Regions from separate parts of the Planomicrobium sp. MB-3u-38 genome, predicted to be linked through region 3. Evidence: riboswitches for the same ligand, from Rfam matches in the RefSeq annotation. Region 3 holds a riboswitch; each other region holds the start of a gene.

Region 1 (8,109 bases), on a different contig from region 3:
TCGTGCCAATGCCATCATCACAGAGTTCCTGTCGGTCGGCAACACCCGGACTTCGGATATGAGAAAGATGAATCTGAATACCATCATCAATGACATCTCGCCATTGATCAAAGTCGATACGTTCAATCAGAATAAACACCTTGAGATCTATACGCAGGAAATTCCAGATTTATTGCTGAATCATAACGAAATCCGTCAATTGATCATCAATTTATACCGCAACGGCCTGGAAGCGATGGAACCGGGACGGACGCTGACAATCGGAACTTATGTGGAGAATGATAATTGTGTCGTGCTGGCGGTGCAGGATCAGGGCTGCGGAATCGATTCCGAAATCATCGAGAAAATCGGCACGCCTTTCTACACGACCAAAGATGAAGGGACGGGTCTCGGCCTTGGCATCTGCTACGCTGTAGCAGCGAGGCATAACGCTAAGATTGAAATCGAAACCGGACCTGAAGGCACGATTTTCTTTACGAGATTTCCTATTGATAAGACGGACTGAAAAAGGCTATGCTGAAGCAAAGGGGGAATGGCGATGAGACAGCTTTACATGAAACAGAAAGTCTTTAGTCTAAGCGGCAAATTTACGGTGAAGGACAAGGAACAGCAGGATGTTTATTATGTCGAAGGCAGCTTCTTGCAAATTCCGAAGACATTTACGATCATGGATCCCACCCGCAAGGAAATAGCATTGATCACCAAAAAAACATTCAGCCTGCTGCCGAAGTTTTTCGTGGAAGTGGATGGACGTGAAGTATTGATGATCAAAAAGGAATTCACTTTTTTCAAAGCAAAATACACGATTGACGCTGAAGGGGTCGAAGTGCAAGGCAATTGGTGGGATATGAATTTCGAAGTTTTGCAGCACGGCAAAGTGGTCGGTTCCGTCAGCAAGCAATGGCTGACTTGGGGCGACACTTATGAGGTGCAGGTTTTGGACGAAAAGATGGAGCATCTCCTGATTGCGCTGGTCGTCGCAATCGACTGTGTGAAGGCGGATGAAGCGGCGGCGGCTTCGGCGGGGTCGTGATTATTTTTTTCAGAAGGCGGTAAAATAAACAGGTGAAAAAGCGGCTGGGTCCAGTCGCTTTTTTTATTTGATAAATGCTCCTATACCAGAGGGGACACTGGTTGCAACTGTTAGTTGCGTGGTTTAGCAACCGGAAGTAGCTTTACTCCAAATACAAATATGTTCTAAATTGAAACTGTAGAGAAAGGCGGGGAATCGTATGATTTTTAGTGAACGATTAAAAACGGAAAGAGAAAAAATGGGATGGTCCCAGACAGAACTTGCCGAAAAGATTCACGTGAGCCGGCAATCGGTTTCAAAATGGGAGACCGGAAAAAGTCTGCCGAGCATCGAAGTGCTTATCGATCTTAGCGATTTATTTGGGATAACAATAGACGAAATGCTAAGGAGTGACAGGGAATTGAAAGAAAAAGTGATTCAAGACAGTAAACAATTGGCTCATCCCAGGTGGAAAGTGTTCTTTGACAGTGTATTTATGATCGGCGTGTTTCTACTTGTGGCAAAGCTGATTATTTTGGGTATAAATTACTTTGCAGGAACAGAATTTTTGATGTTGGAAGGTTTTGCGAGATTGGCTGCCAATTTCGGGCCGTTAGTTCTGATGGTTATCGGTGGAATCGGCAGTGATTCATTGAAGGACAAATATCAGTAAAATGAGGCGAACCAAGGGGAAAAGAGGATGAAAATGACGGAAAATGGTTTTATTTTCGAATCAGAACGGCTCGGTTTTCGAAGATGGAAGGCTGACGATAGGGGAGTGTTTGCCCGCATGAATGCGGACCCGCAGGTGATGGAGTATTTTCCAGACATGCTGACGCCAGCCGAGTCGGATCGGCTGATCGAGCGCTTCGAGAGGCATACCGAGGAAAAAGGCTTTGGAATCTGGGCAGTCGAACGCAAGGAAGACGGCGTGTTCATCGGCTTTATCGGATTGTTGGAAGTAGGCTTTGACGCCGGTTTCCAAGGTGCCGTTGAAATCGGCTGGCGGCTGGACAATAAATTCTGGAAACAGGGCTATGCCACTGAAGGTGCGAGAGCCTGTCTGGATTATGCATTCGGAGTTTTGGGCTTGGACGAAATTCTTTCATTTACAGCGACACTCAACCAACCATCCGAAACCGTTATGAAGCGGATCGGCATGAAAAAAGCGGGTGAATTCGACCATCCGAAACTGGAAGAAGGCAGTCCGCTGAAAAGACATGTGTTGTATAAGATCACGGCGGCCGAGCACGCGTCGCAGTGAGCGAAATGCATTGACTTATTGCCGCTTAGGGCTTATTGTTAGAGACGCGATGAGCTCATTTGCGTAAGACGGACAAGCATTCCCTGGAGGAACACGTTGTGGAGCGTGGCTTGGACGCCGCAAATATCGATGCACCCTGCCTTTTGGCGGGGTGTTTTTTGTTTTTGGGGTGGAAACAATGTGGAAGAACCTTTAATTCCGAAAAACGTCTTCTTTTAATATGATGTAGAGGAGGTAAGGAAATGGGTTTTTGGTATTTTTTGATTTTGTTCATAGGATTGTTTTTAATATTTATAGGAATATTTAAGAAAAAGCATTACTCGTCTGTAAGAAAACTTACTTTAGTAGTAACAGGATTAATCTGCATATTATTCGCGCTTTTCATGTTTTCACCAGGAAGTGCAGAAGTGATTGCCGATTTACTTAATTTAACCTAGCGAGTTATTTAATTTTACAAAACTAGTAACAAGAGTTTGCATATGAGACCTTATCGGAAATTCCCATATTTGCTTTGGCGAATCGGTAATAGGTGTGAATGAGATTTTTGCAACATTCAAAAATATATTTGTGATTTTTCAGACTATGTGATAATCTTTGGGGGAACAACTGAATACATGCACCACTGGGGGAGCCGGATATCGGCTGAGACGAGCAACGCTCGGACCCTTTGAACCTGATCTGGATCATACCAGCGGAGGGAAGTGGGCGAGCGTATGCCGGATTTCTCTATCTTTTTGCATATTATTGCCGCTTTCCTTTACTGGGAAGCGGTATTTTATTTTGCCTGAAAGGGGCTGGAGAAGATGGAATTTACACAGGAAGTGCGGCAGGACTGCGAGAGTTTATGGCAGGCGAGTTTCGATCATCCGTTTGTGAAAGGGATTGCGGACGGCAGTTTGCCGGTGGAGATATTCCGCTATTATGTTATGCAGGACGCTTATTACCTGACGAATTTTGCAAAGATGCAAGCGGTCGGTGCGCTCAAAGCGCCGGACCTTGCGACGACGAAAAGCTTTGCGCATCATTCGGAGCAGACATGTGCGGCGGAAATGGCGCTTCATGAATCATTCATGGGCATGCTCGGGGTAACAGAGGAAGATTGGGAAAAATTTGAACCGTCGCCGAGTGCCTATGCTTATGTGTCGCATATGTACCGCGCGATGGAAGGTGATCTGGCGGATGTGGTCGCGACTATCCTACCTTGTTACTGGCTTTATTATGAAATTGGGGAGCGCTTGAAAGACGCCGAACCGGGGCATCCGATTTACGACCGGTGGATTGAGACGTATGGTTCGGAATGGTTTGGCGAATTGGTGCAGGAGCAAATCGGGCGGATGGATCGATTGGCGGAAGGGCTGTCTGCGGAACGTCGCCAGGAATTGAAGGACCGTTTCCGCCGCAGCAGCTATTACGAATGGAATTTCTGGCAGCAGGCCTGGACGTTGGAGACATGGGAATTGCCGGCTCAAGTAAAGGCGGGTGTTTGAGATGATCAGTAAAATCCGCAGTGAAAATCCAATCATCCATTGCATCACCAATCACGTCGTGTCGAATTTTCAAGCGAACGGGCTGCTGGCAATCGGTGCTTCGCCCATCATGGGCGAAGCACAAGAAGAAGTGGAAGAACTGGTCGCCATTTCGCGCGCCTTGTCATTGAATATCGGAACGTTGAATAAAGAAACGCTTCATAGCATGCTGCTCGCCGGTAAACGGGCGAATAAGGAAAAAATTCCGGTGATCCTGGATCCAGTGGGAGCAGGCGCGACCGCTTTTCGGAAAGATGCCATACAGAAGATTTTAACGGATATCGATGTCAGTGTGCTGCGCTGCAACGCGGGTGAACTGGCGGCAATCGGCGGAGTGAGATGGGCCTCTAAAGGCGTCGATGCCGGTGAAGGCAATGTCGACTTGGAGGAACTGGCAACTCGAGTAGCAATAGAATACAGCTTGGTGGTGGCAGTGACAGGCGAGACCGATATCGTGGCCGACGGTTCGCGGGTGGAAAAGATTACGGGCGGCGACCGGATGATGAGTTCAGTGACCGGCATGGGCTGTCTGCTCAGCGCTGTGACAGCCGCTTTCATGGCAGTAAGTCCGGACAATCCAACAGCTGCGGCAATCGAAGCTCTCAAATTTTACGGGACGGCCGGTGAAAAGGCAGCGGCAGTTTCAGAAGGACCCGGCAGTTTCCGCGACACATTCCTGGATGTTTTATTCGGCATGGAGATCGAGGAAACCGGCTTCGACTTTGAAAAAGGGGAAGGGGTGGATGTACTGTGGCAGCGATCAAGCAGGTATTGACGATTGCGGGTTCGGATTCCGGCGGCGGAGCGGGCATACAGGCGGATATCAAAACTTTCCAGGAGCTCGGCGTTTTCGGTACATCGGCCATTACAGCGGTAACGGCGCAGAATACATGCGGCGTCCACGGGGTCTATCCCATGCCTGCAGGTGCGGTGAAAGCGCAGATCGATGCCATCGGAGCGGATTTTGCCATTGCCGCCGTGAAAACGGGAATGCTTTTCGACGCCGAAATCATCGCTGAAACGGCGGCGGGAATCAGAAAGCATGGCTGGCGCAATCTTGTTGTGGATCCGGTGATGATCGCAAAAGGCGGCGCAACGTTGCTGCAGGACGAAGCACTCGAGGCAATGCGGACCTTGTTATTGCCATTGGCGGAGGTCATCACCCCGAATATCCCGGAAGCGGAAATGCTGAGCGGCATGAAAATCCATGAAGCAGCAGACCGGAAAAGAGTGGCTGAACAGATTCTCGCTTTTGGCGCGAAGGCCGTCGTCATCAAAGGGGGACATGCCGATAATCCATTGATCGCGGAAGATTATTGTCTCGATCGGAACGGTGAATCATTTGTCCTGCGTTCGGCGCGCATCCATACCCAGCAGACGCACGGCACCGGCTGTACCTTTTCGGCTGCTTTGACAGCCGAATTGGCTAAAGGGGAAGCATTGCCGGAAGCTTTGGTGACGGCAAAACGGTTCATCCAGGCAGCGCTTTCGCATCAATTGCATATCGGTGCTGGACATGGTCCGACAAACCACGCCGCTTACCGCTATTTTGCAGCGGAAGGGGATGTGCAATTTGTTCAATAAACCTTCTGTCTATTTCATCATGGGCACGCAGAATGCTTCAGGCAAAAACCCGCTGTCGGTATTGGAAGAAGCTTTAAAAGGCGGCATCAGCCATTTCCAGCTTCGCGAAAAAGGAGCGGGAGCTTTACAGGGGCAGGATTTGCTGAAGTTTGCGGAAAAGTGCCGCAATTTATGCGCAGATTACGAAGTTCCTTTTTTAATCAATGATGATGTCGAATTGGCTATCGCTGTCGATGCTGACGGCATCCATATCGGACAGGAAGACATGGATTGCGGGCAGGCACGGACACTGATTGGCAAGGAAAAGGTGCTGGGTGTTTCTGTGCATTCACTCGAGGAAGCGAAGATTGCCATCGATGCCGGTGCGGATTATCTCGGCATGGGTCCCGTGTACGGCACGCGATCGAAAGCGGATGCGAAACGGCCGGCAGGCACGGCGGGCATCTCGGAAGTCACCAGCCACTTTCCGTTGACGCCTGTTTTCGGCATCGGTGGAATCACGCCTCAAAATGCGCCAGCAGTCTGGCAGGCAGGTGCATGCGGTGTTGCCGTCATTTCGGCGTTGTCGGAGGCTGACGATATTGCTTTGCAAATCGCGCATTTCAAAAATTCATATAAAGGGGTATTGATATGAACACAAAAAAACTTGTCGTAATGTCAATGTTCGTAGCGCTTGCAGTTGCCGGTTCAGCATTTGTATCGTTCCCGGCTGGAATTGCCCGCGCTTATCCCATTCAGCACGCCATCAATGTCATAGCAGCTGTGCTTTTCGGACCAATCCCTGCCGTTACGATAGCCTTTGTGACGGGAGTAGTGCGGGTGCTGACCGGCACCGGATCGCTATTGGCATTTCCGGGAGGAATGATCGGCGCATTGCTTGCGGGTTTATTGTATAAGATGTCGGGCCGCATCGGCTTTGCGGCAGTGGGCGAAATCATCGGCACCGGCATCATCGCATCATTGATAGCTGTGCCGTATGCCAAACTGCTGAGGGGCACTGAAACCGCAGCGCTGTTCTTCATGCCGCCGTTCCTTGTATCAAGTATCAGTGGTGCGATATTGGGTGTAGTGCTGGTGTATCGATTGGAGAAAACCAAAGTGAGAAGTTTGTTGTATTAAAGGGAGTTAGATAGAGTCCATTTAATGCAGTAAGATCTTAAAAATAATACAAAAAAGCGTGAGCAGATTGCCTGCTCACGCTCTTTTAACGATAAAGCCCATATGCCGTCCGCTCTTCCTGTCTTCGCGGTAAGAAAAACCTTCAGGATTCATGAATGTGCAGGTGCGATCGATTGAAATGTGGCCTGTCGGGATGCCAGCCAATTCACATTGCTTCTTGACGGTCAGCTGGTTATCGATATGGTATTTGCCGGTTTCAGCGTTGTGATATATGAATTCATCCGCATAGCCGAGCGCTTTGAATTTCAAGTAGACATCTTCATCCACTTCGAATTTTTCCTGGCTTAATGCAGCGCCGATCTGGATATGGAAATCCTCCGGTTTGCAGCCTTCCTCATTCTTCAGATGTTCGAAAAGCTTTAATGTCACTTCTTTGATGGTGCCTTGCCAGCCTGAATGCACGGCGCCGATGAGTCCTTTGTTTTCATTGTATAAAAGGAGCGGAACGCAGTCAGCGGCGAACGTACAGAGCACAAGACCGGTTTCATAAGTATACAGCGCATCGGTGTTTTCCACTGCATGCCCGGTCTCAGTGGATCCGCGCCCTCTGTCTGCTGCCTCGACACGGTGGAAATTGGCGCTGTGCGTCTGGTTGGCGCATACAAAATCGACGAGGGTAAGGCCGAGGAAATCTGCCAGTTTCCGCCGGTTTTCCACTATCAGCATCGGGTCTTCACAAGCATGTAGCGCCATGTTATTGAGTTCGAATTCTACCGCATCTTTCAGCGTGAGCCCGGCTGTGAAATTTGCCGAATGGACGTATAGTTTCGTTTTCATATCATCACCTGTCTCTACTATATAAGAGCTGGATTTTATTGTATAGAAAAAAGGAGGGCATTTGCCCTCCTTTCACTGTTCCACACTAAGCGCTTACGAATTGTTGCCGCTGCTGTGGCTGTTTCTGCCGCCTTTACGGCCGGCTTCTTCGCGGCTCATTTTGTTGCCTCCGGAATTATTGCCTCCCGAGTTGTTGCCGCTGTGGCTGTTTTCTCCACCTTTTTCCCCAATTTCTTCATAGAATTCCTGTCCATGGCTGTTGGATGTTGCTTCTCCTCCAAGACGACCTGCTTCTTCACGACTCATTTTGTTGCCGTTGTTTTTGTCTGCCATTTCTAACTCCTCCTTAAAGTGTATTGGGTGTTACAGTATGTGATTTTCCCGGTTAACATGCGCTCAAACACCATTAACCGTTTTGTAAAACACTTATAATATTTCCCACCTTCTATCAAGGTTTTTTATTTTACGCCAATAAAAAACCGCCCTGTTTAATGGGCGGGAAAGTCAGTTACTGCTTTTTGGGTGGTTCCAGAAGAAACACGATATAACCGATATCATCCTGGAAATTCCAATCAAGAAAAACTTCTTTAATATTGCGTTTCAGTATTTTTTCGGGATGTGATTCCAATATCAAGTGTCGCTCCAGCGGTCGTTTGGCGAGCTTGAGAATTTCGGAGTAGCCTTCCGATATCAATGCTTTCTCGATCCCTACTAAGATGCCATATCTTTTGACCAGTATTGTCCGGTCATTCAGCCAATAACTTTCA
Region 2 (8,109 bases), on a different contig from region 3:
TCGGCCGTGCGGGTGAGCCGAAAGATGCGGCGAAATTGGTGAAGTTCCTGGCAAGTGATGATGCTGCCTGGATCACGGGACAGATACTCCATTCGGAAGGCGGTTTTGAAAGATAATTGGGAACTCATTGAAATTTTCAAGCACTGAAAATAATAAATTTCAAACGGATTGTTTAAAAACGGAGGAAGCCTAATGTCAAATTACCAATTGATTTTTGATTATCGTTCGAATATGAAATACAGGGGAAGTTTTAATGAGCTTTCAAAGCAGGTATTTGGACTGGATTTCAGCAAATGGATCGAAGCGGGGTGTTGGAATGGGGATTACATTTGTTATTCATATAATGACGGCGATCGGGTTGTCGCCAATGTTTCCGTCAACAAGATGAACCTGGTTCTAAACGGCAAAGACGTAAAAGCGATTCAATTGGGAACTGTGATGACCCATCCCGATTACCGTAATCAGGGATTGGCCGCTGAACTGATGGAAATTGTCATAGCAAAATATGAAGAAGAATGTGAGTTCATCTATCTCTTCGCTAATGATTCCGTATTGGAGTTTTATCCTAAATTTGGATTTGAAGCAATAGTGGAAACCAAGCTTAAAATGAAGAGGAGTGATTTGGGGCCGGCGATTGCAAATACTATCCGAAAACTCGACGTAAAGAAGGATTTTACCTTATTAAAAGATTTTGCGGAAAACAGAGTACCTGTCTCTGCAGTTTTGGGTGTCAGAAACAATGCACACCTGCTTTGTTTTCACTACTTGCTGCAATATGCGGAAGCTCTTTATTATGTGAGTGAACTAGATCTGATTGTTATCTTCGAAGAAGCTGATGGAAATCTGCATGTCTATGACATAATTTCGAAAAGTGCTGTAGATGCCAAAAACATTCTCCCATATATTGTTTCAAAAGAGACGGAAAACATTCATTTATATTTTACTCCGGAATTTCAAAATGATGATATCTATTCCAAAGAAATAAATACGGCAAGTGACCGTCTATTTATTCGGCGAGCGCCAAGCGGCTTGCCACGCTACTTTACATTTCCGATGACGTCGCATTCTTGAAATCATAAAGGAAAGCACCAGTAAAAAAGGCGCTTTCCTCCTTCAATGAATTCAGTCCGTAAATTGGATGTCACGGGTCTCGCGCAGTTCAGCTGAGTTGCTCAACATCTCATTATGATGTTCGATGATCTGTTCTGCGCTCATCGTTTCCGAGTCCCAGGTGCCGTGGGCGTCTTTTGCCAGCGTCACATGGAAGCCATGCCTGACGGCGCTTTGCGTAGTAGCATCTACACAGTATTCCGTCTGGTTGCCAGCGATGACGAGATTCTGAATCCCCTGTCTTTTCAATTGTTCCAAAAGCGTCGTTTCATGAAACGAATCCGGCGTTTTTTTCTGGACGACTACATCATCTGGCTGCGGTTGCAGCGACTCATGAATCTGCCAGAAATCGGTGCCTTCCACAAGTCCGGCGTCGTTATGCTGGATGTAGATAACCGGAACGTTCGCTGAACGCGCTTTTTGGATCAGCATCTGCAGATTTCCGAGCAGCCGCTCGCTTTCATGGACAGGATTGGCAGGGTCGAACATTTCGTTTTGAGCATCAATTATCAACAAAGCCGTGTTCGGCATGGAATCTACTCCTCTTTGATTATTCTAATCTTTTTATTCGACAGCAACGTTCTAAAACCTTCCTGTCAGATGAAAATAAAAAAGAGGTTTGTTTTTCTGTTACCTTATGATAGGATTTGGGTAACAAATAAATTATGCACTGGGGGAGCCGCTTTTCGGGCTGAGACAAGCATTGCTTGGACCCTTTGAACCTGATCTGGATTATGCCGGCGGAGGGAAGTGGTAAATGCATGCTTGTTCGGATGCAACCACTTTGCACTGCTGTCCATTTCTATGGAAGCCGTGTATTTTTTTGTGCAAAAAAGGGGGAGAAGCGATGGAGGAAATTTGGGGATTCATCGATTCCGGCCACAATAGCCCAGCTTTCAATATGGCTCTGGATGAATTGATGCTGGAATGGCTGGAAAAAGGGGAAATCGGACCAACCATCCGGTTTTACGGCTGGTCACCTGCTGGCATTTCAATAGGCCGTTTTCAGGATGCCGATAAAAAAATCGACTTCGGGCAGGCGTCAGCTTACGGAGCGGAAATCGTCCGAAGGCAGACAGGCGGACGCGCTGTGCTGCACGACCAGGAATTGACATACAGTGTAGTGGTGCCTGAATCTCATCCGGCGATGCCGCGTTCTGTGAAGGAAGCTTATTCGGTTATTTCGAAAGGTTTATTGGAAGGCTACCGGGAACTTGGCATCAGCTCAGAGTTTGCAATACCGGAGTCATCGATGGAGAAAACGGATTCAGCTGTCTGCTTTGATAAGTCGTCCTGGTATGAACTTTTGGTCGATGGCAAGAAAGCCGCCGGCAGCGCTCAGATGAGAAAGAAAGGAATCATCCTGCAGCATGGCTCCATTCCCATTGAAATTGACAGCGTGAAGCTATTCGATTTATTCAGTTATCCTTCACGCGAAATAAAACATCGGGCAAGGGAAGCGTTCAAGGAAAAAGCCATATCCATCAACGCGGCGACCGGCAAATCCTTTGTCTTCGATGAAGTGAAGGCCGCTTTTAAAAAAGGCTTTGAAAAAGGGCTGGGCATTAAATTGGAACCGCTTGCGCTGTCAGATGCAAAATTGGTGGAAATCAATCAGCTGGCGGAAACGAAGTATAAAAATCTTGATTGGAGTTACTCAACTGAAAAATAGGAGGAGTTTAAATGTCGAAACAAGAAGAATACATACGGAAACCGGATTGGCTGAAGGTGAAAATCAATACGAACGAATCGTTCACGGGACTCAAGAAATTGATGCGGGAGAAAAAGCTGAACACGGTGTGCGAGGAAGCACGGTGTCCGAATATCCATGAATGCTGGAGTGAGCGCAAAACCGCCACCTTCATGATTCTTGGGGACACCTGCACGAGAGGCTGCCGCTTCTGCGCGGTCAAAACAGGTTTGCCGAACGAGCTTGATCTGGGCGAGCCGGAACGCGTCGCGGAATCAGTTGAAATCATGGGCTTGAAACATGTCGTGGTCACTGCAGTGGCACGGGACGATTTGAATGACGGGGGCGCAGCAGTGTTTGCCGAGACAGTGCGGGCGATCCGGAGAAGAATGCCGGCAACGACTGTGGAGATTCTGCCATCCGACATGAAAGGCGATTACGAAAGCCTCCACACGCTGATGGACAGTGCGCCTGATATTTTCAACCATAATATCGAAACCGTCAGACGCCTGACGAAGCGGGTGCGTGCGCGGGCGATGTATGACCGTTCACTTCAGTTGCTGGAGCGGGTCAAGGAAATTGCGCCGAACACGCCGACCAAGTCGAGCATCATGGTCGGGCTTGGAGAAACGAAGGAAGAGATTATCGAAACAATGGATGATCTGCGCGCGCACAACGTAGACATCATGGCGATCGGCCAGTACCTGCAGCCAACCAAGAAGCATCTGAATGTGGAGCGCTATTACCACCCGGATGAATTCGCTGAACTGAAGGAAATTGCGTTGTCGAAAGGCTTCAGCCATTGCGAAGCAGGGCCGATGGTGCGCTCTTCCTATCACGCGGATGAACAGGTCAACGCAACTTCGGCACAGCGCCGCATCAAGTACATGAAAGGCTATGAGTCGCAGGGCAAGACATTGGAAGTGGAAACTTTTTAAAACTATTTTGTGCCATGCCATCGCTCTTGCGGTGGCTTTTTTCATAGTTAAAATATTATTGAATTCGATGAAATTGCTTTATTGCAAATAAAGAGGTATATAACGCAAACCCAAATGGCAGAATCATTGACGTCTAAAAAAAGACCACCAGAGATTGGTAATCTTCCATAATTTCTTCCTATAATTACTGTCAAACCGTCAAGTCGTTCTCGGATTTGATTCGGATGGCATCCTGCAATAACTTCTGGAGAACGGCAGCAAACACCGCGACCACAAGCGACGCGAAAATGACGAACAATCCCATGATGATGGCTGGCGCATCATCTGCCATGGTCAGCATATAAAGGAACGGCATTTCAATCAGATAGACAATGATGATGGCAACAGCACAACGTTTGATATTGCGGATTGCCTTTACCGAAAGAATGGAGAAAGCTTCGTTCCGGTCGATGTAATTAAGCAGTTTCAGTGATTGGTACAGCGCGATGAAAAATGGGATCATGCCGATATACATGCCGATCAACAACGGGTACTGTAAATTTTCGAGTTCCGGAAGAGCCCAGTATGGCGAATTCGGATCAAATCGGGATAATCCGTAAATGCACACAGCAAGCACCGGAAGACCGACGAGAAAAACGGCGGCTTTTAATACGGTAGTTGAAGTCCGTTTCATTAAGAACACCTCATCTTGTAGTTGTTATTAATGAGATAATACACTATTATTTATTGAATATCAATAAATAATTATCTTAATTTGATGTTTAATTATCGTGATCTTTTAAGTGAAGCTACAGATATTTCTGCAGGCCCTTATAAATCGCGACAATTTCATCCTGTTTGATCCGTACAAGTCCACTGGACGAAGGCGCAACGAATTCAGCGATTCCGGGAATGACCGGATCATTCTGTTCGCCCCAAGGCACGAGGCGTCTTTTGCTGTATTGCTGATAGACGCCTTTGCCGACGAAACAGACAGCGGCCGGTTGAAGGCGCTGGATCTTTTTTTTCAGTTTTTCCGCGCCGATGCGGTATTCCTCTTTTGTGATCTCGGCGGCTTCCTTTGTAGGACGAGGCACAATATTCGTCAGGCCAAGCCCGAGCTCCAGCAGTTTGCTGTTTTCATCGGGCCGGAATTTTCGTGGCGTAATGCCTGCGAGAAAGAGGATTTTCCAGAAACGGTTATTCGGATTCGCGTAATGATAACCGGTTTCTGACGAACGGATACTGGGGTTGAAACCGACGAACAATATCTTCAACCCGGGTTGTATGTGATCTGGAATCGGTTCTAAATGCAATATGGAATCCTCCTTTAATTGGATGCTCATGTATTTATCATACCCGATTTAAACAAGTTAATTACTGAGTGCAGTTTCTGTCTTTATTCCTGTATCTTACAGTTCCAAAGTACTGAATTTCCATAATAATGAAACCATAGATTTCTCTGAACGTAACAGAACGGTAGAATCAGATTAGGAGGATTGATTTTTATGGAACTCACCAAAGCGAAATGGTTTATGATAGCTCTATTGCTGCTGGCAATTCTTGCTGGCTGTTCGACAGCTGATGAAGAAGCGGTGGCGGAAAAGGAGCAAGCGGCTGAAAAGAAGGTGGCAGCGGTCGAAGAAAGTGATGAAGAGGCAGCAGCTCCCGCGGAAAAAGAAGAAAGCGATATTCCGGAAGCAGCCATACATAATGTAGAAGAAATGGTGAAAGAAAAGGGGAAGTATGTTCCCAATGAAATGACTGATCAGCAAAAAGAGGAATTGAATGAAGAACTGGAAGCGGCACCTGCCGGAATGACAGGGGAAGAAGCCTATTCGCTGGCAGTCACCTTATTAGCGGCGGATGTGGAAGAAGCGGCCACGATCATAAATGAAGTGGATCCGGTCATTAAAATCGATTCTGCAACTCCAGAAGATGAAATTGACATTCCTGACACAGAAACGGTCAATGTCGCCATTCTGCTGGATGCAAGTGGAAGCATGGCGGGAGAAGTAAGCGGCGGCCAGAAGATGGAACTGGCAAAGTCTGCGATTGAAAAATATGCATCCGACCTCCCGGAAGGGGCAAATATCATGCTGCGCGTTTATGGACATGAAGGAACAGGCACGGACGCTGACAAGGCGATGTCCTGTGCGAGCAACGAAGTCGTCTACGACCTCGGCGCTTATGATGAGCAGCAATTCGCAGAATCACTCGATCAATTCAATCCTGCTGGATGGACGCCTCTGGCAGGAGCCATCGAAGCCGCTGAAACGGATTTGAAAGAGCATAAAGGCGACAACGTGCGCAATGTGGTTTACGTTGTCAGTGACGGCATCGAGACATGCGACGGTGATCCGGTTGCGGCTGCTGCATCGCTGAACGAATCGGACATTCAAGCGGAAGTGAACATTATCGGATTCGATGTGGACAATGAAGGGCAGAAACAGCTGGAAGCCGTAGCTAAAGCAGGGAATGGCCAATACAAATCGGTTTATTCCGAAAGTGAATTGAACGAATATCTCGAGCAGGAATACAGCCGCCTCTATTGGGAGTGGCTGGCCTGGGGGAATGACAGGAAACTGGATATCCTTTCGCAAAGCAACGATATTTACGGCGAGCTCCTGGCAGCCAACAACGATGTCAGCTTCCTTTCCCTGGCCTCCAAAAATGAGATGTACGCCATTCATTACGATCTGAAAGAACTTGGGAAATTTAAAGACCAAGAAGCAGTGGACCGTTACCTCGAACTGATCGATACACGTTATGAAACAGTGAGGCAGCATTTCAGACAGGAGTCGGAACGCAAAGACGAAATCCGCAAAGAAGTATATGAAAAGCTCCGTGAACAAGTCGATCAACTCGAAGAAGAGAAAATGGACGATTATAAATCCTGATCAAAAAAGCCAGCTTCCTGAGCAATTCAGGAAACTGGCTTTTACTGATCTTTATTTTCCTGTTTCAGGATCCACGGATATCTGCCATTCGATGCCAAAGCGGTCGATCAGATTTCCATATAGAGGGCTCCAGAATGTTTCCTGCAGGTCCATGCTGACCATACCGCCTTCTGCCAGCTTTCCGAAAATGATCCTTGCTTCTTCCTTGTCATCGAGTGTCAAAGTAAGCGACACATTATTGCTTTCCTGTAGGAAATCCCCATGCCAGGCGGCACATCCGAAATCATGAGGTAATCACCATTCTTCAAAACGATTTGGGCGTTCATGACCATATCTTTCGCTTCTTCCGGTATGCCTTCCATATCATCGCCGTTTGCATCGCCATAAGTCATGAGCCCGACCAGGTCACCATCCAGGACATCGGTGTAGAAGTGGGCCGCTTCCTGGCCTTGTCCGTCAAAATTCAAATAAGGGAACATTTTTGTAATCATGCTTAACCTTCTTCCTTGTTTTTTTGCTGGTCATGCAAGAATTCATCCAGTCTGTCATAAGTTTCCGACATGCCTTCAACGGCCTGCATATCAATGATTTTCTGTAATTCTTCTTCCGAATCAAAAAGCGTGCGGGAAGTGATTTTCGTTTGTTTGCCCTCTTCGGAGAAATCCACCTGAATCAGCATTTTTGGCATTTCTGCCAGTTCATTGCCGTATTGGTCCGCAAAGGCATCCACATAAACCAGCCGTGCGTCAGGAACCACTTCCTGATAGGTCGCTTTGCCCCATGCCTCCTGGCCGTCTTCCGAAGAGCGCATGCAATAATGCCACACACCACCCGGTTCGACTGCCATTTCGGTGCTATGAGTCTCCCAGCCGGTTGGTCCCCACCAGCGGGCAACGCTGTCCGGAGTGACATGGGCTTCATAAACCAGCTTTTTCGGCGCATCAAAACTTCGTTCCATGATCAGTTCCCGTCCCTCAGTTCGTGTCCGAGTTTGTTTCCTCGACATTGGAATATCCTCCTCGTGTCTCAGATATCCGATCTTATATGCTGCTCCTCCTTTCAGAAGAAATGACCGGTTTGTCACTTACAGTATAGCGATTTTCCGACTGAAATAAAATGAAAATTCAGTTATCCAAATTAAATTTCTTCTGAGTGTAAATTATCAATTTCAACCGGTTCGATTTTGTCGGCCGGTTCGAATCCGAAGATGCAGCTGTAAAAATAGAACTCACCGTCAATGGAGCGTTTGATATTCTCAGCTTTCCGGAAGCCGTGTCCTTCGCCTTCGAATTCCAGATAAGCGACAGGCAGACCTTTTTTACGAAGAGCTTCGACCATCGGCACAGCCTGATTCGGCGGCACCACTTTATCGTCAAGACCTTGGAAAAAGATCACGGGACACGATAAACGGTCGGTGAAATGGATCGGCGAACGTTCATGGAATACATGTTTTTCTTCAGGATAAGGTGCAATGAGCCCGTGCAGATAATGC
Region 3 (8,109 bases):
GCGCGCATCAGTTATCCGGAACGGACCATCCTGAGTGAACCGAACGCCGGCCAGAAAATCACCGTTTCTACTGAAACACATATAGCCGGAACAATCGATTTTGCATCCGGTGCGATCGGTACCCTAACCTCCAGTTTCGATGCTTTCGGCGGGTCCACCCTGCCGCCAATTGAAATCTACGGAAGCGAAGGCACTTTGCTCGTTCCAGATCCCAATAATTTCGGCGGACCGGTGCGGCTGCGCAAAAAAGATGAAGAAAACTTTACCGACATCCCTTTGATATCCAGTTTCCAGGAGAACGGCCGCGGCATTGGTGTTGCTGACATGGCATATGCCATACTGAACGGCAAAACGCACCGAGCGAACGGCCAACTAGCTTATCATGTATTGGAAGCGATGCACGGCTTCTTAACTTCATCACGGGATGGCGTGTATCATCATATGGAAAGCACTTGTTCGAAGCCAGAAGTATTTGTGAGGAACGAGCAGATTTTCAGCTAGTGTATATTATATTTTTTCATTTTAAAAACTAATTTATATTAAAAGAAAGGAGAAGTACATCCTATAGAGGATGACTTCTCCCATTCAAATTCCGGCAAGTTTTTAGCACTTGATGAGTTATTCAAGTAACAGATATTAATTTTTTAAATTCTTCAAAACAAAAAACAGCATGGCACCTTTTGCCTGCTGCTGTTGTAAAGACCTACTATTTTAACTTAGATTATTTCATTTAACTTCTTTCCCTTTCCATTCAACTCACCAGTCAACTCTTCAAACCACTCTTTATCACCCGTCTGCAAAGCCAGATCAATAAGGTACTCAAGCTGTACCGTATCTTTCGGAGCAGTAAGCGGCAAACTTTCAACCTGCTGGACCGCAAGCGGAATCGTCAAACCTACAATGGCGTCATTATCACTATTGGCAACCGTTACATATACAGCGCCCTGCACCATGCTCAGCGAATCGATAAATCCAATAACCATTTCACCTTTAATCGAAGTCCCTTTAACCCAATCAGTTGTTTTTAAAATCGTAGTCTCTTCATTCATATCTTAACACCTGCTTTGTCATTTATTTTTGTGATAATTTAACCAAGATTATTTCACTATAATCTTCAATACCCTCTTTTAGATCTCTTACGCATCAATATGAGAATATTACTCATCTATCAATACATTGGTTTTAGGGCTTAAACAATCAATCAAAAAGAGCAGCGGCTCAATTACACCGCTGCTCTTTCTTGAATTACCATCTTCTCAGTCTGCTTTTCTTAATTAACCGCTTGCTTCTTCTCATTCAATTCAGCAGACAGTTCTTCGAACCATTCTTTATCACCAGTCGCCAAAGCCAGGTCAATCAAAAACTCAAGCTCGCCGGCATTTTTGCTTGTCGCCGTCGGAATGACTTCCACTTGATTAAAATGCATCGGAATCGTTTTGCCGATCAGCTCTTCGTTATCACTTTCAGCCACAACAACATAGACTGCCTCTTGTTCCAAACTCATCGAATCTACAAAACCGATGATCATTTCACCATGTCGGGAAATGCCTTTTACCCAATCATTATTCTTTAAAATCGTTTTATTGTTATTCGTCATAGGTTTACACCTCTTCTGGTAGTATTAGCAGAAACCGCCTGGTCCACAAGCCATTCCTTCAAACAAGACTTTAGGCTTTTGTTTCTGCAGTTCTTCGTCAATCAGCTGTTCGAGTGTCTCTTTCGTATGGATGCCGGCGATTTTTGTCTCGCCGATCACGAATGTCGGTACAGCAGTTACCTCAGCCTCTTCATAAGAATGCTCAAGTGCCTGTTCGTGAGCTTCTTTGTACTTACGGGACTCAAGTGCTTCACGATATTCTTTTTCATCCAAGCCGACTTCCCCTGCCAGTTTCGTCAATACATCGACATCACCGATATCCTGGCTCTCCTGGAAAAAGGCTTTCAGCATGCGTTCATTATAGGCAGTGCCTTCCCCTTTTTCTTTGGCATATTGAAACCCTTCAAATGCCAAATGGGTATGCGGCTGGGGTGACACATCCGGAAGAACTATCTCGATTCCCATCTGCTCAGCCATCGGGTAGACCGACTGCGACCAAGTCGTTTGGAGATAATCATCTTCAGGGCGCAATGTCGGATTTGGAGCTGGACGCAACTCGAAAGGCATCCATTCAACTTCCACATCTTTCCCTTTGATCGCTTCCTCTAATGGCTGTTCTGCCAGGAAACAAAACGGACAAACATAATCCGAATATACTTTCACTTTTACTGTCATATCAAAAACCATCCTTTCTGCTAACCAGATAGTTATATAGTTTAAATCAATCGATTTTCATCTGTATTTCTTTTTAATAAAGCCCCTATAAATTTGGTGACTAATGGGAATTTTACGCCGGTTTATGCATGAACACAATAAATATGCTCTTAATTCGAGATTCTCTTTAAAGACTCCCATTAAACAGGTTTATTCATTTTGTTCATATAAAGTAACACTTTCAATGTGATTGATAAATCTCCTTAAGTCTCGCGCTTCTTTTCTGGTGATAACTCCTGATTCATATAGCCGGAAAATTTCAGAGCGCCCGGTATCCAGTACATTGATCCGGAGCTCCTCTTTTTGCAGTTCATATTTTTTGGCACTCATCGAGCCGGGATTATTTAAGCGGCTGATTTTTTGCCTGTAATCAGAAATCACTTCATTCACCAATTCCTTATAACCCAATTTATCCTTCACCTTTTCCAGATCTTGTATCGCGGCCATCATCGCTTCCCTTTGATGTTTCCGACCTTCCGGAAAAGGTTCTGGCCGGTTTTCAATCGCCTCCGGATGATAGCCCTTGAAACGTTTCCACGCCCTTCTCAATTTCCCCTGCAAATAAAAAGTTACCGTCCGGACATTGTTTGAGGCGGCTTCCTCCCGGCGATCGAACGATTTTTCGAATGCTTCGTATATATCCTGGTCCATATTTCCGTTTTCTTTGGTTTTCTGGATGAAATTCCTTTCCGCTTTCAATCCACGGCGTCTGATTTCTTTAAGTTTTCGCTCCAATTCATTATCCACTTTCGCATTTGTGCCTTCAGCAGGCTGAAGCTGCTCAAATCTCCATTTGTATTCATCGATCAAATCATAAGCCGCCGCTTCGTTTTCTTCATTCATTTCATGACGGATTTTTTTAAGAGAAGCGAGCAGTACCCGCCTTCTGGCTTCTTCCAGACTGATCTTTCCTGTTTCTCTTTGCCGCTTTTCGGGACTCTTGCTCAACAGCGGCAGACAAATAGTGGCCAACAGCAAAGTGTACAGGATTGTTCCTGCGGCAAGAAATAAAAGCAGCGGTCGCTCAGGGAAACCTTCACCGTTCTCCATCAGAAAAGGTATCGACAACACGCCGACCATGGTAATAGTGCCGCGGACACCTGTCAGGCTGATCAGCAAGGCTGTTTTTAAATTCGGCTTCGGGGCGTCGGGCATTTTTCCGCGGCGAAATTCATATATGGAAAACAAATATGCCCACACAAATCGAATGCCTAAGATCACAGTTCCAACAGCGAAAACATAAAAGAATACCAGCCCATATCCTCTGCCCGGATCTTCCAATATTCCGCTCATCGAAGTCGGAAGACTCATGCCGAGCAGCAGGAACACAATACCGTTCAGGATAAACAGAATAATCGTCCATATGTTTTCTGTCACAACTTGTTCTTCTGCGACCAGTGTCGCTGTCTGGTCCCGTACCAGAGAATGGACGATCCCGGCCACTACGACGGCGATTACGCCGGAAGCCTGCAAAATGTCTTCCGTAATCATGAAGATGATAAAAGGTGTGAGAATCTGAAGAAGTGTATGAAATGTCACATCGGTTATCCCTTGCTTCCGAAGCGTCAGGCGGATGCCGATAAGTAATAATGCGAGTACCAGTCCGAAAATTCCGCCTGCCACAAATTTATAAGAAAAGTCCAGAACCGCTTCCTGTAATGAAAAATAACCCGTTACAACTGCCGCCACTGCATAATTGAACGCGACAAGTCCGGATGCATCATTGATCAGCGATTCTCCTCTGACCAGATTCAGGACACCCTTTGGCAAATGGATTCGTTTTGCAATGCCGTTAACCGCGACTGGGTCTGTCGGAGACAAAATAGCCGCAAGCGCAAATGCTGCAGCAAGCGGAATTTCAGGTATCATCCAATGAATGAACAAACCGCCCACAATCGTCGTCAAAAATACGAGGAAAACCGCGTTGCCCAGAATCGGCCCTCTCATCCTCCACAATTCTTCTCGTGGATAATTATGGCCGTCATTATATAAGAGCGGAGCAATAAACAACAGCAAGAACCATTCAGTTTCGATATCAAGCGAAATCCCCTCAAACATCAGCACCAGCATCAGGCCAAGTGATACTTGAACCAGAGCCACAGGGATAAAAGGGATATAATTACTGATGACATTCGACAGCAAAAGACAAATCAACAGTGTTAATATGGTAAACAATAAGCCCATAGGATTCTCCCTTCCGCTCACGCATTGGTTTTTCCGGTATTCTTGCTATACCCTGAAATCATACAAATAAAATTCTCTTGCGCAACCCTGCATCAAGCGCGTCAAATTTCAATCAAACTTCCTTTTTTCATTTACTGGTCTTTACTTCTTTTCCACGTTCATTTACACTGAAGCCATCGGGTCAACCCGAACACAAAAACCGCATACCGTTTTCTGCACTGGGGGTGCTTATTTAGCTGAGATGCGAGCGAAAGCTCCGATCCCTTATGACTCGATCAGGTTAGGACCTGCGTGAGGAAGTGCGGTGACTTTCCGCAAAACGAACTTTTCAGGAGCTCGACTCTCCTTTTAATTTGCATGGAACAGTGGCTGCATCTTCACGGATGCGGCCTTTTTTGTGCACATTTTTAAGGAGGAATATTGTTATGGAACCATTGCAATGCGGCACCAGCCCGATTGTCGGATTTCGCTTCACGCTCAATCCGATGTCCGGCGACTTCATCAAAATAATCAAAGGGGCGCTGAATGAAACAGACACCTCGAATGTCTGGATGCACACGGATGATGTCTCGACCGTCATCCGAGGAAAACAGAATCACGTCTTCAATGTAGCAAAAGCGCTGACACTGCACGCAGCCAAAACCGGCGAACATGTGGCATTGTACGGCACGTTCTCAATCGGCTGCCCGGGAGATTCGTCAGGAGATGTCTACCTCGACAAAGGCGATAAATTGTTGAATACGGATAACACAAAGCAGTATGTATCGTCGCAGTTTGCACTTTATCCGATGAACAACCCGGATTATATGAGCGTTATTTACCGTGAAGTGGAACGGGCAAAAGAACACTGCGTCTGGAACGATTCGATGCATTACGCGAGCGGAATCCACGGCGATATACACGATGTCTTTGCATTCTTTGAAGAATCATTCACTCATGCACGTTCTGATGAACACCGACATCTGGTCATGACGGTATCGATGAGCATCAACAGCCCGTCTCACAAAGGGGGCACCGAAAATGCTTAAATCGTGGAAACTGAAGGAAATTGTATTGATGTCCCTGTTCGGAGTCGTGTTTGGCATCGTCTACCTGTTATTCATCCACCTCGGCAATATATGGGCTGGTCTGATCGGCCCCATCGCCTATGAATGGATGTTCGGCATCTGGTTTATCGTTTCAATCATCTGTATGCACATTATCCGTAAGCCCGGCGCTGCCTTAATTCCCGAAACCATGGCGGCAATCATCGAAGTGATGCTTGGAAATGCGGTTGGTCCGCGTCTCATCCTTTCCGGGATTGTTCAAGGGCTCGGCGCTGAAGCCGCTTTTGCTGTGACGCGTTACCGCCACTTTAATATTTTCGTATTTATGCTTGCAGGCATCGGTGCGGCAGTATTCAGCTTCATCTACGGTTATTTCGTATCCGGCTACGCGGCGCTCGATCCCTCATTCGTTGCGCTGATGTTCACACTGCGCGTATTGAGTGGAGCAATCATCGCAGGAATTGGCGGCAAATATATCGGGGATGCGCTGCTTGCGACCGGTTCACTTCGCGGCTACGCCATTGCCCGGACACAGCCGCGTGATGCCAATGCCTGACACTATCTTTGAAATGAATAATGTCAGCTTCCGTTTTCCGGATGACCAATCACCGACACTTTCATCCATCTCTTTTGCGATCGAGCGCGGCGAACGGGTCGCCATTTCCGGTCCCAGCGGCTCCGGCAAGTCGACGTTGCTGTATTTATTGAACCGGCTCTACCCCGCCAATTGCGATGGCATCGTGGATGGCGAAATTCACTCTTTCGGCAAATCGGCTGATTCTTATGCACCGGGAGAAATCAACCACCGCGTGGCAACCGTTTTTCAGGATCCGGATTCGCAGTTCTGCATGCCGACGGTCGAAGAAGAGCTTGCCTTCACACTGGAAAACTTGAATACCCCGGCAAGCGAAATGGAGGAGCGGATCCGTCATGTCCTGGATTTAACCGGTCTGTCCCACCTCCGGCATGTTTCAATCCAAACACTTTCCGGCGGAATGAAACAGCGGGTTGCCACTGCCTGTGCATTAGTTATGAATCCCGAAGTCCTGTTGCTGGATGAACCTATTTCGCATCTCGATCCATATACCGCCAAAGAATTTATCCTTTGGCTCGATCAATTGCAAAAGACGTTCAATCTGACAATCATCGCTGTTGAACACAGGCTGGATTATTGGGGAACATTTTTTAACCGTGAGATTAAGGTTACGAGCGATGGCAGAATTTCTGAAGATGCCATCTTCAAGCCACATGAAACATTGCGGTACCCGCTCCGGTTGAATTCAATGCTTGATTCCACCGTTCTAACTGCGACCGGACTTTCAGTCAAGGTGAAAGGCAATACAATGCTCCACCCTTTATCCATGACTGCAAAAAAAGGGGAATGCATTGTTATTGCAGGACCAAATGGCAGCGGAAAATCGACATTGGTGAAAGCGATCTGCGGCATCTATAAAAAGGTAGCCGTGAAATTCGCATCAGACCCGTGCGGCTATGTGCCACAATCACCAGAATTTCTGTTTCTAACTTCAACAGTCCTTGACGAACTGGCTTTTGGCGGAACATCTTCCCAACAGGAACTGAATGATCTCATAGAGTCTCTCCGTTTAACGGATATCAAGGAACACAATCCTTTTGCTGTCAGCCACGGCCAGAAACGCCGGGTGGCGATCGGAGCGATGCTGGCGGATAAACGAAATGTGCTGTTTCTCGATGAACCGACTTCAGGCCAGGATGAAGCGGCGCTTTTGGAATTGTTCCGTCTTATCGACAGCCGGTTGGATCGGGGAGATACTGTTTTTATCGTCACGCATGATATGGAGTTCGCTGCCGCAGTCGCCGATTCTGTTGTGCTATTAAAAGACGGCAGAATGACCGGGAAATTTATTTCCGAGAGAGTGTGGCAAGACGTGGAACTGCTTGCGTCCCATAACCTGCTAGCGCCGAAAGGAGTGACGCGACGTGCGGAATCTTTTGCATGATATGAATCCCGCGATGAAATTCATCACAGTGACGATCGCGATGCTTGGTCTCGCATTTTTCTTTAATCCTTGGACGCCGCTGCTCGTTTTTATCAGCATCCTTTTAATGCAGTTCGTTTTCAGCAGCATCAATTGGAAGCTTTGGACTTTGTTCATGTTTCCTTTTGTGCTGGGCGCATTCGGCTATCTCTGGACAACGATTGTTTTCAGTGCTGAAACCGGCGGCACAGTCATATGGTCGCTGTTCGGACATGATGTGACTGATAGGCAACTGGCATTGGCGTTATCCCTGTCTTTCCGTGTTCTGGCGTTTTCTTCCCTCTCTCTCCTGTTCGCGTTGACGACGGATCCGGTAAAATTCGTCATGAGCCTGATGCAGCAATTGAAACTGTCACCAAAACTAGCCTATGGTGTATTGGTGGGCTATCAGTTCCTCCCCGTGCTGAGAGATGAATTCTTTCAGATCCAACAGGCACATCGCCTCCGCGGAACAGCGGTTGAAAAATACTGGTGGCAGAGGCTTCTTAATATCCGCAGAATCATTATTCCGATGCTTGCCGGAGCTGTGAGAAAAGCGGAGCGCTCCGCT
Region 4 (8,109 bases), on a different contig from region 3:
TCCAATTTGGGTCCTGCTTCATCCATATGTACGCGGAGCTCTTCTGACTCACTGCCTCCTGGGAACAAGACATCCAAGTCCCATACTTCCGGAAATTTCACTGTCATGGCTTTTCCTCCTGATAAACTAAATTTTCTAAAAACACTTATCAGTATACCATTGTTCTTCGGTTTACGGAATATTTGGCAAAGCCGATCGGACACGATGACATAATATTGACGATTTCCCGGAACTTTTTATTCAAATCAACGAACAGTTAATTGTTGTCAGAAACAAGGAACGGTATACTGTTAGCGAGGAGGGATCACAGATGTTCCGTTTGATATTAATGACAATCGCCTTTTTGGCCATCATTGCAATTAACGCATTAGCCAATATCCTGCCGATCAACGGTCAAACCACAGGAGAAATTTCCAACAGGCTTCCTGTTCTGTTCACCCCTGCCGGTTATGTCTTTTCGATCTGGTCAGTCATATACATATTATTAGCTATCTGGATTGCTGGATTCTGGATCCGTTATAAGAAAGAAAAAGAACTTCCTTCCCGAGCCATCAGTTTGTATTTCATCTTAAGCGCTGCGGCCAATATCACCTGGCTATTCCTATGGCATTATGAATACTTCGCCTGGTCTATAGCAGCGATGCTCCTCTACCTCGGTTCACTTATTCTGTTATATCTCCAATATGGTAATAATGAGAGAAAATTTACCGAACGGCTGCCGATTTCAGTAAATATGGGTTGGATCAGTGTTGCGACCATTACAAATATCAGTTATGTACTCACTTATTATAATTGGGGCGGTTGGGGCCTCAGCAACGAGTTATGGGCAGTCATCATGCTGACTGTTGCTACAGCTCTTGCACTGCATGTCCGTTTCCATCACTCCGATATTCCTTTCACTTTAGTGTTTGTCTGGGCATTCATCGGTATTGCAGTCAAACACGGACTGGATGAAATGCTCGTTACAACAGCTTCCTTATTCCTGAGCGGGGTGATCATTACAGGAATCCTTCTTATCAAGAAAAAGTGATGTTGCCCTATGATAAAATGTTTCCATCAAAAAAGCCTGCACTATGCAGGCTTTTTTGATGGCTGTCGAGAAATCGACACTTCTCAAATCATTTCGCTTTAGGCGGACGCGTTCCGCAAGGAGCTGCCTGACGCTTCATTTAAGTTTAGTCTGAACTGACGGATCGTCTCCTTTAGATATCAAAAGTAAAAGACATTTCTATTATAGAATGCGAATTGAGATATGGAGCAAAACAGCGAAGACTCCCAGGCGACCAAGTGAAGTGCTGAGATCCACTCGGGCGAAGTGGAACGAGCACGAGTTAGCTCAGCACAAGCAGCCAAGTGCGGCCAAAGTATTTCGGCCAGCGCTTTGCGACGAAGCTAGCGCAGCGATGCAGGAGCACGGTTTTTGGAAAGCGAAACTGTTTTGCGGAATATCGAATTTAAAATCTTTATCTTTCTCAACAAGCTGCAAAAAAAGCCTGCGCTATGCAGGCTTTTTTTTATTCTTCTAGTTTAGTCAATAAAATCGGTTCACCTTTTGTCACCAGCACTGTATGTTCAATCTGCGCGACAAGCGACTGGTCCGGGGTAATGAAAGTCCAGCCATCCCCGGATTCAATGATATGCTCAGCTTTTTGCGAGATGAAAGGCTCGACAGCGAGAACCATTCCTTCTTTAAGGATTGTCGTTTCCCAGGCATCATAATAATTCAGGATATGCTGAGGAGCTTCATGGAGTGATTTCCCAATGCCATGGCCTGTCAGGTTTTTGATGACAAACAAACCTTGCTCTTTCGCTTCCCGCTCAACCGCTTTACCGATCTGGTTTAATTTTGAACCTGCTTTGACTTTAGTCATCGCCCGTTCGAAAGCTTTTTCAGCCGCTTCACAAATCTTCTCTTTTTCAGGATGATTATCCCCTACGACAAAAGAAATCCCTGTATCCGAAAAATACCCCTCATAAGAACCGGAAACATCAATGTTGACGATATCCCCTTCCTTGATGACACGTTTCCCTGGAATACCGTGTGCCACTTCTTCATTTACACTGATGCACGTATAGCCCGGAAAATCATATTCGGATTTCGGACCGGAAACGCCGCCAAGTTCTTCGAACAATCGTCCGCCCAACTCATCAATTTCTTTGGTAGTTACGCCAGGCTTGGTTGCCGCTCTCATTTCCTCACGGATCTTCGCTACCATTTGCCCTGCTTTTTTTAACATTTCAATATCTTTTTCGTTAGTTGCAATCATCAAATACCCTTCTTTCAAGCTTTTCTATTCAAGAATTATAACATAAAAGAAAAGCGACAGGGGCCGCCGGAGTCTGAACAAAGAAAAGAAGACTATCATAAGATAGCCTTCAACTTTTCATTCTTTCACATCAATCAATCTCGGAGCTGCTATGAACAGAATGGAACAGACAACCGCTGTCAGCAGAAATGCCGGCACCATATAAGTCGCGTTGTACACAAACGAGTAAATATAAACATTACCCGTCGCAAATTCACTGAAGAACCAGATCCCCACGATTACATGGATGATATAGCGCAGAAATGCGCCGATCAAAGCTCCTGCTACAATCGAGGAAACCGCTTTGCCACGAGAACCATTCCGCAAATTTTTAAGATAAGCGGATCTCATTATTCCTGCCACCCCAACGCTCGCGAAAGCGACCAAGTAATCGAGTGTCACTTGTGTAAAAGCGAATCCGAATGATAAAGGCACAATATAGACACGCCCCGTAACAAGCTGCAGCAAGCCAACTGTAAGGCCGGTCAGAATACCGGCACCCATCCCGCGGCGGAACGCCATCAGGATAATCGGGATCATCACCAGACTGACCGATCCCCCCTGCGGCATACTGAACGCGATAAAATCCAATACAAAGCCAAGGGCTCCGAAAATCGCGATTTCGAGCATCAATAATAATTTTTTATTTCTCATGATATCCTCCCTAATGTTTGCACATCACCAGAAGGGCCGCCAATAAAAACCATACGAAAAGCGGCGCCAGGATAGACCCTGACGCCGCATAAGGGCAGGTTTCCATCCACATCCCTGCGCAAGTATTAACTTACAGGTTCAAAGGGTAAGAACGGTTCCGTTCACTCTCAGCAAAAGCTCCCCTTGTGGTGTATACAGTTATTTTCTTAACATCTGTATTGTAACGGACATAAAGATGGTATGCAAGTTCGTTTCAACTGGAGCCATTAGGGTATTGAGAAAGTAAATGTTTCAGAAAGGATGGTGGAGGCAGCTGAAATTGCTGCTGCACGCGTATGATCGAATTATTGAAAGAGCTGATAAAAATTAAAAGTGATACCAAAGAAGGCGCCAATGACGCTCTTCTTTTTTGCGCCCGCTGGCTCGAAGAATATGGTGAAGCGGTTGAAGTCCACGACAACAAAGGTTTTTTGATGCTGACTGCCCAAAAAGGCCAGGGATCAGAAAAATTGGTCTGGAATGGACATGTCGATGTGGTTCCTGGGCATGATGAACAATTTACGCCGATGGAAGAACTCGGCCGCTTGTATGGCCGCGGTTCAGCGGATATGAAAGCTGGCGTAGCCGCCATGATGCAGGCGTTCATCGAACTTGACCCTGAAAAATTAAAGCGTGAAGTCCATCTCCATATCGTCACCGATGAAGAAATCGGCGGCCATAACACTTCTGAATGGCTCGTGTCACAAGGCCACAGCGGTGACTTTATCATTTGCGGTGAACCTACAGGGTTGAAAGTCGGACTGCAGTCAAAAGGCATCCTGCATATGGACATGGTGTTCAAAGGCAAGCCGGCTCACGGCAGCCGCCCTTGGGAAGGCATTAATGCCATCGAGCAGGCGATGAAATATCATATGGCGATGGCTGAACTTCCTTTCCGTAAAGAATCTACTGAATATTACGAGCAGCCTTCCGTCAACTTGGCCATCATCAATGCCGGCAAGCGCTATAATATGGTTCCGGAACTTTGTGAAATGTCCTATGATATCCGTTTCATGCCGGGACAGGATCCCAAAGAGATTACGCGTCAGATGGTTGAACTCGGTGAAACACTGGGAATCGATTTTGATTATAAATCAAGTTCTTCCACGACACCGGCGCTGACAACGACAGCCGATAATCCATATATACAGACCTTGCAGGAAAGCATCCGGAGCAATACCGGAAATGACCCTGTGCTGTTCGGCCAGCATGGTGCTGCAGATACCCGCTATTACGCCGCTGTCAATGGAGGCGAAGGGGCGATCGAGTTTGGCCCGAGTGGCGATGACTGGCACGGCAATGCTGAATATGTGGAAATTTCAAGTGTCCATGAGTATAAAGACATTCTGGTGACTCATGCCTTAAGTTAAGTGCCATGTTTAAGGCAGTCCGAAAAAGGGCATTTAAATAGTATCTTTAAAACGAATGGAGCGATAAATATGGCAGTAGGTAGATTATTAAGAACAGCGATCAAATATGGTCCTATAGCATATCCGGTTATCCGTAAATTCATGAATAAAAAGAAAGCCAAAGGCAACGCTCAAACAAACACCAGCCAGTATAAAACAAAACAGACAAAAAGATAAGCAAAAATCCCGCTTCCTAATTTCAGGTAGCGGGATTTTTTAGTTCTATACTATTGGAAGGATTGTTCTTATAGCCAAATAATCTGAGTGAAGACTTGGAAACAATTGTGCAGACTGATCATCCGCCGTCAGTTCGGCTTCATCTTCTGCAGCCGGTTGAGGATTTTCATCCGCTTGTTCTTCCTGCCCTTGCAGGATTTCTTCAAAACTTACAGGGTTCGGTTGAGGCAGCTCTCTGTTTTCGATCGTCCAGCCACTTCGGTATTCTGCCAAAAATTCATTGGCCATGGCCTGATAGCCTTCTAAATTCGGATGGACATCCCCTGGATTCGGCACTTTCGATGTCGCATTTTCACCGAATGCATCGTCCACTGACACAAAAATCGCATCCGCTTTTTCAGCTTCATTTTCGAGTATCCTGTTTAAGATCTCCAATTGTTCAGCTATGCCTTTTTTCTGCGACTCACGGGCATGCGGGTAGGCAAAATAATATCCCATGACATATACATCCGCGTTTGGCGCAGCTTCATTTAGCCGATTCAATATATCGGCAATATTTTTTCTGGCTTTATTCAGGGCGAAGTCCGATTGGATGCGCTGGAACTGAAGGGAACCGTCAGCAGGATTCGCCTGGACCAGCCGCAGCAGATCATTGGCTCCTGCTGACAATGTAATGATATTTGCCGATGCCAGAAGTTTCTTCGTCTCTTCTTCCTCTACACGCTCCAGAACATCTGCTGTCGTGAATCCGGGAAAAGCGAGATCTTTCGAAAACAATGCGACCGGCTGGTTCCGGCCCAGCTCCTGTGCAATCAAATCAGCATAGCCAGCATCAATCTGGCTGTCAGGTGTCTGCCCGGCAGCGAGCGAATCACCCAGCGCAATATAGGCAGCCGGAATTTTCACTTCAGCTGCCGCTGTATTCACCATACTGATTGCAAAGGTCCCAGCCAGCAGTAATGCTGCAGTCTTTTTCATTATTATCACCTCTTAGAATGCCCAGTTGCCTTTTCGGAAAACCGGAATCTTCGATCCATCTGCAGTGACGCCATCGATATCCATTTCAGCACTGCCGATCATAAAGTCTTCATGGACAATGGACGTATTCAATCCCAGCTCTTCCAATTGCTCACGCTCAAGATCGCGTGCGCCCTCGTAGCATGTCGGATAGGAATCGCCGATTGCCAAGTGGTTTGAGGCATTTTCATCAAATAAAGTATTGAAGAATAACAGGCCTGAATCTGAAATTGGCGACTGGTGCGGCACCAATGCCACTTCGCCGAGATAAGCTGCGCCTTCATCAGAACTGATCATTTCATTTAACAGCTCTTCACCTGTTTCAGCTTCAGCTTTAACGATTTTGCCATTTTCGAAGGTCAGTGTGAATCCATCGATGATGTTGCCTTGATAAACAAATGGCTTTGTATTACGGACAAAACCGTTAACTCCATTTTTTAATGGTACAGTATAAACTTCCTCTGTCGGCATATTCGCGATGAACGGATTGCCTTGCGGCGTTTTTGAAGCGCCAGACATCCAGATATGCTTGTCTGGCAACTCGATTGTAAGATCAGTGCCAGGAGCGGAGTACTGCAGTTTTACAAAACGATGATCATTTAATTGGGCAGCGCGTTTCTCAAGAAAATCGATATGTTCCTTCCACAATGCAACAGCGTCTCCGCCCCCGATTCGCACGGTTTTGAATATTGCTTCCCAAAGAGCTTCAATCTGCTGATCCGGTTCAAGCTCCGGAAAGACTTTGGCAGCCCATTTTTCTGACGGGATTGCCACAATCGACCAGGCGACTTTATCGGAACCGACTGCCTGGCGGTATCTGGCCAATGCCTTGCCTGCTGCTTTTTGTGAGTTCGATAAACGTTTGGCTGGAATACCGGTCAATAAATCCGGATCTTCCGCATCGATCCACAAGAATGAACCGCCTTTTTCAATAATTTCGTCCCGCTGCAAGACCGACCATTCCGGATATTCCGTAAATGCCTCATCAGGCGCATGTTCATAATGGGTGCGTGTCTGTACTGGATCGGAATAATTTACGTGTACGTTTTTTGCCCCAGCCTCATAGGCTTTCTTTACAACCAGACGTGTGAAATCGATTGTGTCTGTCGTGGTGTTGATAAGAACGTGCTGATCCTTTTGGACATTAAGTCCAACGTATACGGTCAGCTCCGCATACTGCTCCATTTTATTCTGAAAATCCATTATTTTTTCCCCTTTGTGTTCACAGTCTTGCTTGACCCTTCAATCAATTCTCCGCCATGCATGATTTTCTGAACAGGCTTCGATGGCAAGTCCTTCGTGAATTTTTTATAGTGTCTTTCATCCTGATAAGCTAATAGCGTCAATACTTCACCGTCTTTTCCGGCTCTACCTGTCCGTCCTGACCGATGAAGATACTGATCGATTGTTTTGGGCACATCCACATGGATAACATGTGTCACAGAATCGATATCGAGTCCGCGTGCGGCGACCTCTGTCGCGATAAGAACCGAAACTTCCCCTTTGCGGAATGCGTCCAGTGCCCCTTTTCGTTCTTCTTTATTCATTTCAGAGTGCAAGGTCACTATTTTAGTGTCACGGAATTTCAATTTATTTTCCTTCATCAGCAGCTGATCGAGATTATTGACGAATGCCAGCGCTTTGACATTGTCGATGTGCGAAATACGGCGCAATAGATCCGTCTTATCGCGTTCGTCCACTTTGATGAATGAATGCGTCACTTTGCCCTGCATCGGCATATCCGCAGCTGTGACTTGAAGGCGTGTAGGGTGTTGCATCAGACGGTCGGCGACCAGCTCCACTTCTTCGGTTATTGTTGCGGATACCAGAACGAGCTGTCTTTCAGTCTGTGTTTTTTCAATCAGCGCTTTCATCACATTACGATGCTCGCGCGCCATCAATTGATCCCCTTCATCCAGGACCAGAATACGGATTTCATGCATTTTCAGCTTCTTGCTTTTGACAAGCTCATTCAAGCGGCCCGGTGTACCCACCACAATAGTCGGTTTCTTCTTCAATTTTTCCAGCTGGCGCTGCATATTGGCTCCGCCGATCAATTGGGCAACGGTGACATCTGTGCCTTCTGTCCACTCTCTCAGCACATTGACGATCTGCATCGACAACTCTTGGGAAGGGGCGATGATCATGGCCTGTGTCGCTGCTTTTTTGGGATTGACCCGTTCTAAAATCGGCAGTACGTACGCCAATGTTTTACCTGACCCTGTCGGTGATTGCGCCAGGATATCATTGCCGGCCAGCATCTCTGGAATCATCTGCTCCTGGATCGGCATAATTGATTCAAAACCTGTTTTTTTCCATTTTTCCTGCCACACTGGCTTTAATTCTTCTATAAATGTCATTTTAATTCCACCTTCTCTTCAATGCTTACAGTGTACCATATTTGGCGGTCTAACGCCTTTTTTTGATGAATCCGGCTTGCTTGATTCCTGTAAAATAAACAAAACCGCTCCAATTGTCGGAGCGGTTTGAAAATCAGGATTCTGTTG

What was found. A riboswitch is a leader RNA that binds a small molecule or an ion and turns the genes downstream of it on or off. The one in region 3 is predicted to bind thiamine pyrophosphate.
Region 1: it holds a riboswitch for thiamine pyrophosphate, as region 3 does, so the genes downstream of both, tenA (thiaminase II) here and CXF70_RS12920 (YkoF family thiamine/hydroxymethylpyrimidine-binding protein) in region 3, are expected to answer to the same signal.
Region 2: it holds a riboswitch for thiamine pyrophosphate, as region 3 does, so the genes downstream of both, CXF70_RS05180 (lipoate--protein ligase family protein) here and CXF70_RS12920 (YkoF family thiamine/hydroxymethylpyrimidine-binding protein) in region 3, are expected to answer to the same signal.
Region 4: it holds a riboswitch for thiamine pyrophosphate, as region 3 does, so the genes downstream of both, thiT (energy-coupled thiamine transporter ThiT) here and CXF70_RS12920 (YkoF family thiamine/hydroxymethylpyrimidine-binding protein) in region 3, are expected to answer to the same signal.

Annotation. Positions count from the first base shown of each region.
Region 1 is NZ_PJBO01000001.1:65,589-73,697, forward strand. It holds gene CXF70_RS00400 (ATP-binding protein) at 1-505, shown strand, start outside; gene CXF70_RS00405 (LURP-one-related/scramblase family protein) at 539-1,033, shown strand; gene CXF70_RS00410 (helix-turn-helix domain-containing protein) at 1,233-1,685, shown strand; gene CXF70_RS00415 (GNAT family N-acetyltransferase) at 1,713-2,276, shown strand; gene CXF70_RS00420 (hypothetical protein) at 2,519-2,713, shown strand; TPP riboswitch at 2,891-2,993, shown strand; gene tenA (thiaminase II) at 3,080-3,763, shown strand; gene thiM (hydroxyethylthiazole kinase) at 3,765-4,577, shown strand; gene thiD (bifunctional hydroxymethylpyrimidine kinase/phosphomethylpyrimidine kinase) at 4,553-5,386, shown strand; gene thiE (thiamine phosphate synthase) at 5,367-6,020, shown strand; gene thiW (energy coupling factor transporter S component ThiW) at 6,017-6,505, shown strand; gene CXF70_RS00450 (purine nucleoside phosphorylase YfiH/LACC1 family protein) at 6,581-7,342, opposite strand; gene CXF70_RS00455 (KGG domain-containing protein) at 7,436-7,675, opposite strand; gene CXF70_RS00460 (Na-translocating system protein MpsC family protein) at 7,851-8,109, opposite strand, start outside.
Region 2 is NZ_PJBO01000010.1:24,716-32,824, reverse strand. It holds gene CXF70_RS05195 (SDR family oxidoreductase) at 1-116, shown strand, start outside; gene CXF70_RS05190 (GNAT family N-acetyltransferase) at 193-1,071, shown strand; gene CXF70_RS05185 (cysteine hydrolase family protein) at 1,123-1,641, opposite strand; TPP riboswitch at 1,773-1,876, shown strand; gene CXF70_RS05180 (lipoate--protein ligase family protein) at 1,958-2,782, shown strand; gene lipA (lipoyl synthase) at 2,794-3,738, shown strand; gene CXF70_RS05170 (DUF2975 domain-containing protein) at 3,929-4,411, opposite strand; gene mug (G/U mismatch-specific DNA glycosylase) at 4,527-5,063, opposite strand; gene CXF70_RS05160 (vWA domain-containing protein) at 5,226-6,617, shown strand; gene CXF70_RS18425 (VOC family protein) at 6,669-6,851, opposite strand; gene CXF70_RS18420 (VOC family protein) at 6,836-7,108, opposite strand; gene CXF70_RS05150 (SRPBCC domain-containing protein) at 7,111-7,623, opposite strand; gene CXF70_RS05145 (S9 family peptidase) at 7,755-8,109, opposite strand, start outside.
Region 3 is NZ_PJBO01000060.1:353,052-361,160, reverse strand. It holds gene CXF70_RS12945 (Gfo/Idh/MocA family protein) at 1-501, shown strand, start outside; gene CXF70_RS12940 (IDEAL domain-containing protein) at 717-1,049, opposite strand; gene CXF70_RS12935 (IDEAL domain-containing protein) at 1,271-1,597, opposite strand; gene CXF70_RS12930 (DsbA family oxidoreductase) at 1,622-2,272, opposite strand; gene CXF70_RS12925 (Na+/H+ antiporter) at 2,462-4,495, opposite strand; TPP riboswitch at 4,706-4,810, shown strand; gene CXF70_RS12920 (YkoF family thiamine/hydroxymethylpyrimidine-binding protein) at 4,921-5,523, shown strand; gene CXF70_RS12915 (ECF transporter S component) at 5,516-6,097, shown strand; gene CXF70_RS12910 (ABC transporter ATP-binding protein) at 6,033-7,520, shown strand; gene CXF70_RS12905 (energy-coupling factor transporter transmembrane component T family protein) at 7,501-8,109, shown strand, end outside.
Region 4 is NZ_PJBO01000072.1:2,819-10,927, forward strand. It holds gene CXF70_RS15120 (M3 family oligoendopeptidase) at 1-107, opposite strand, end outside; gene CXF70_RS15125 (tryptophan-rich sensory protein) at 311-1,030, shown strand; gene map (type I methionyl aminopeptidase) at 1,515-2,267, opposite strand; gene thiT (energy-coupled thiamine transporter ThiT) at 2,385-2,960, opposite strand; TPP riboswitch at 3,055-3,154, opposite strand; gene CXF70_RS15140 (M20 family metallopeptidase) at 3,296-4,369, shown strand; gene CXF70_RS18395 (hypothetical protein) at 4,439-4,585, shown strand; gene CXF70_RS15145 (SGNH/GDSL hydrolase family protein) at 4,631-5,563, opposite strand; gene CXF70_RS15150 (aminopeptidase) at 5,576-6,805, opposite strand; gene CXF70_RS15155 (DEAD/DEAH box helicase) at 6,805-7,962, opposite strand; gene CXF70_RS15160 (DHA2 family efflux MFS transporter permease subunit) at 8,096-8,109, opposite strand, start outside.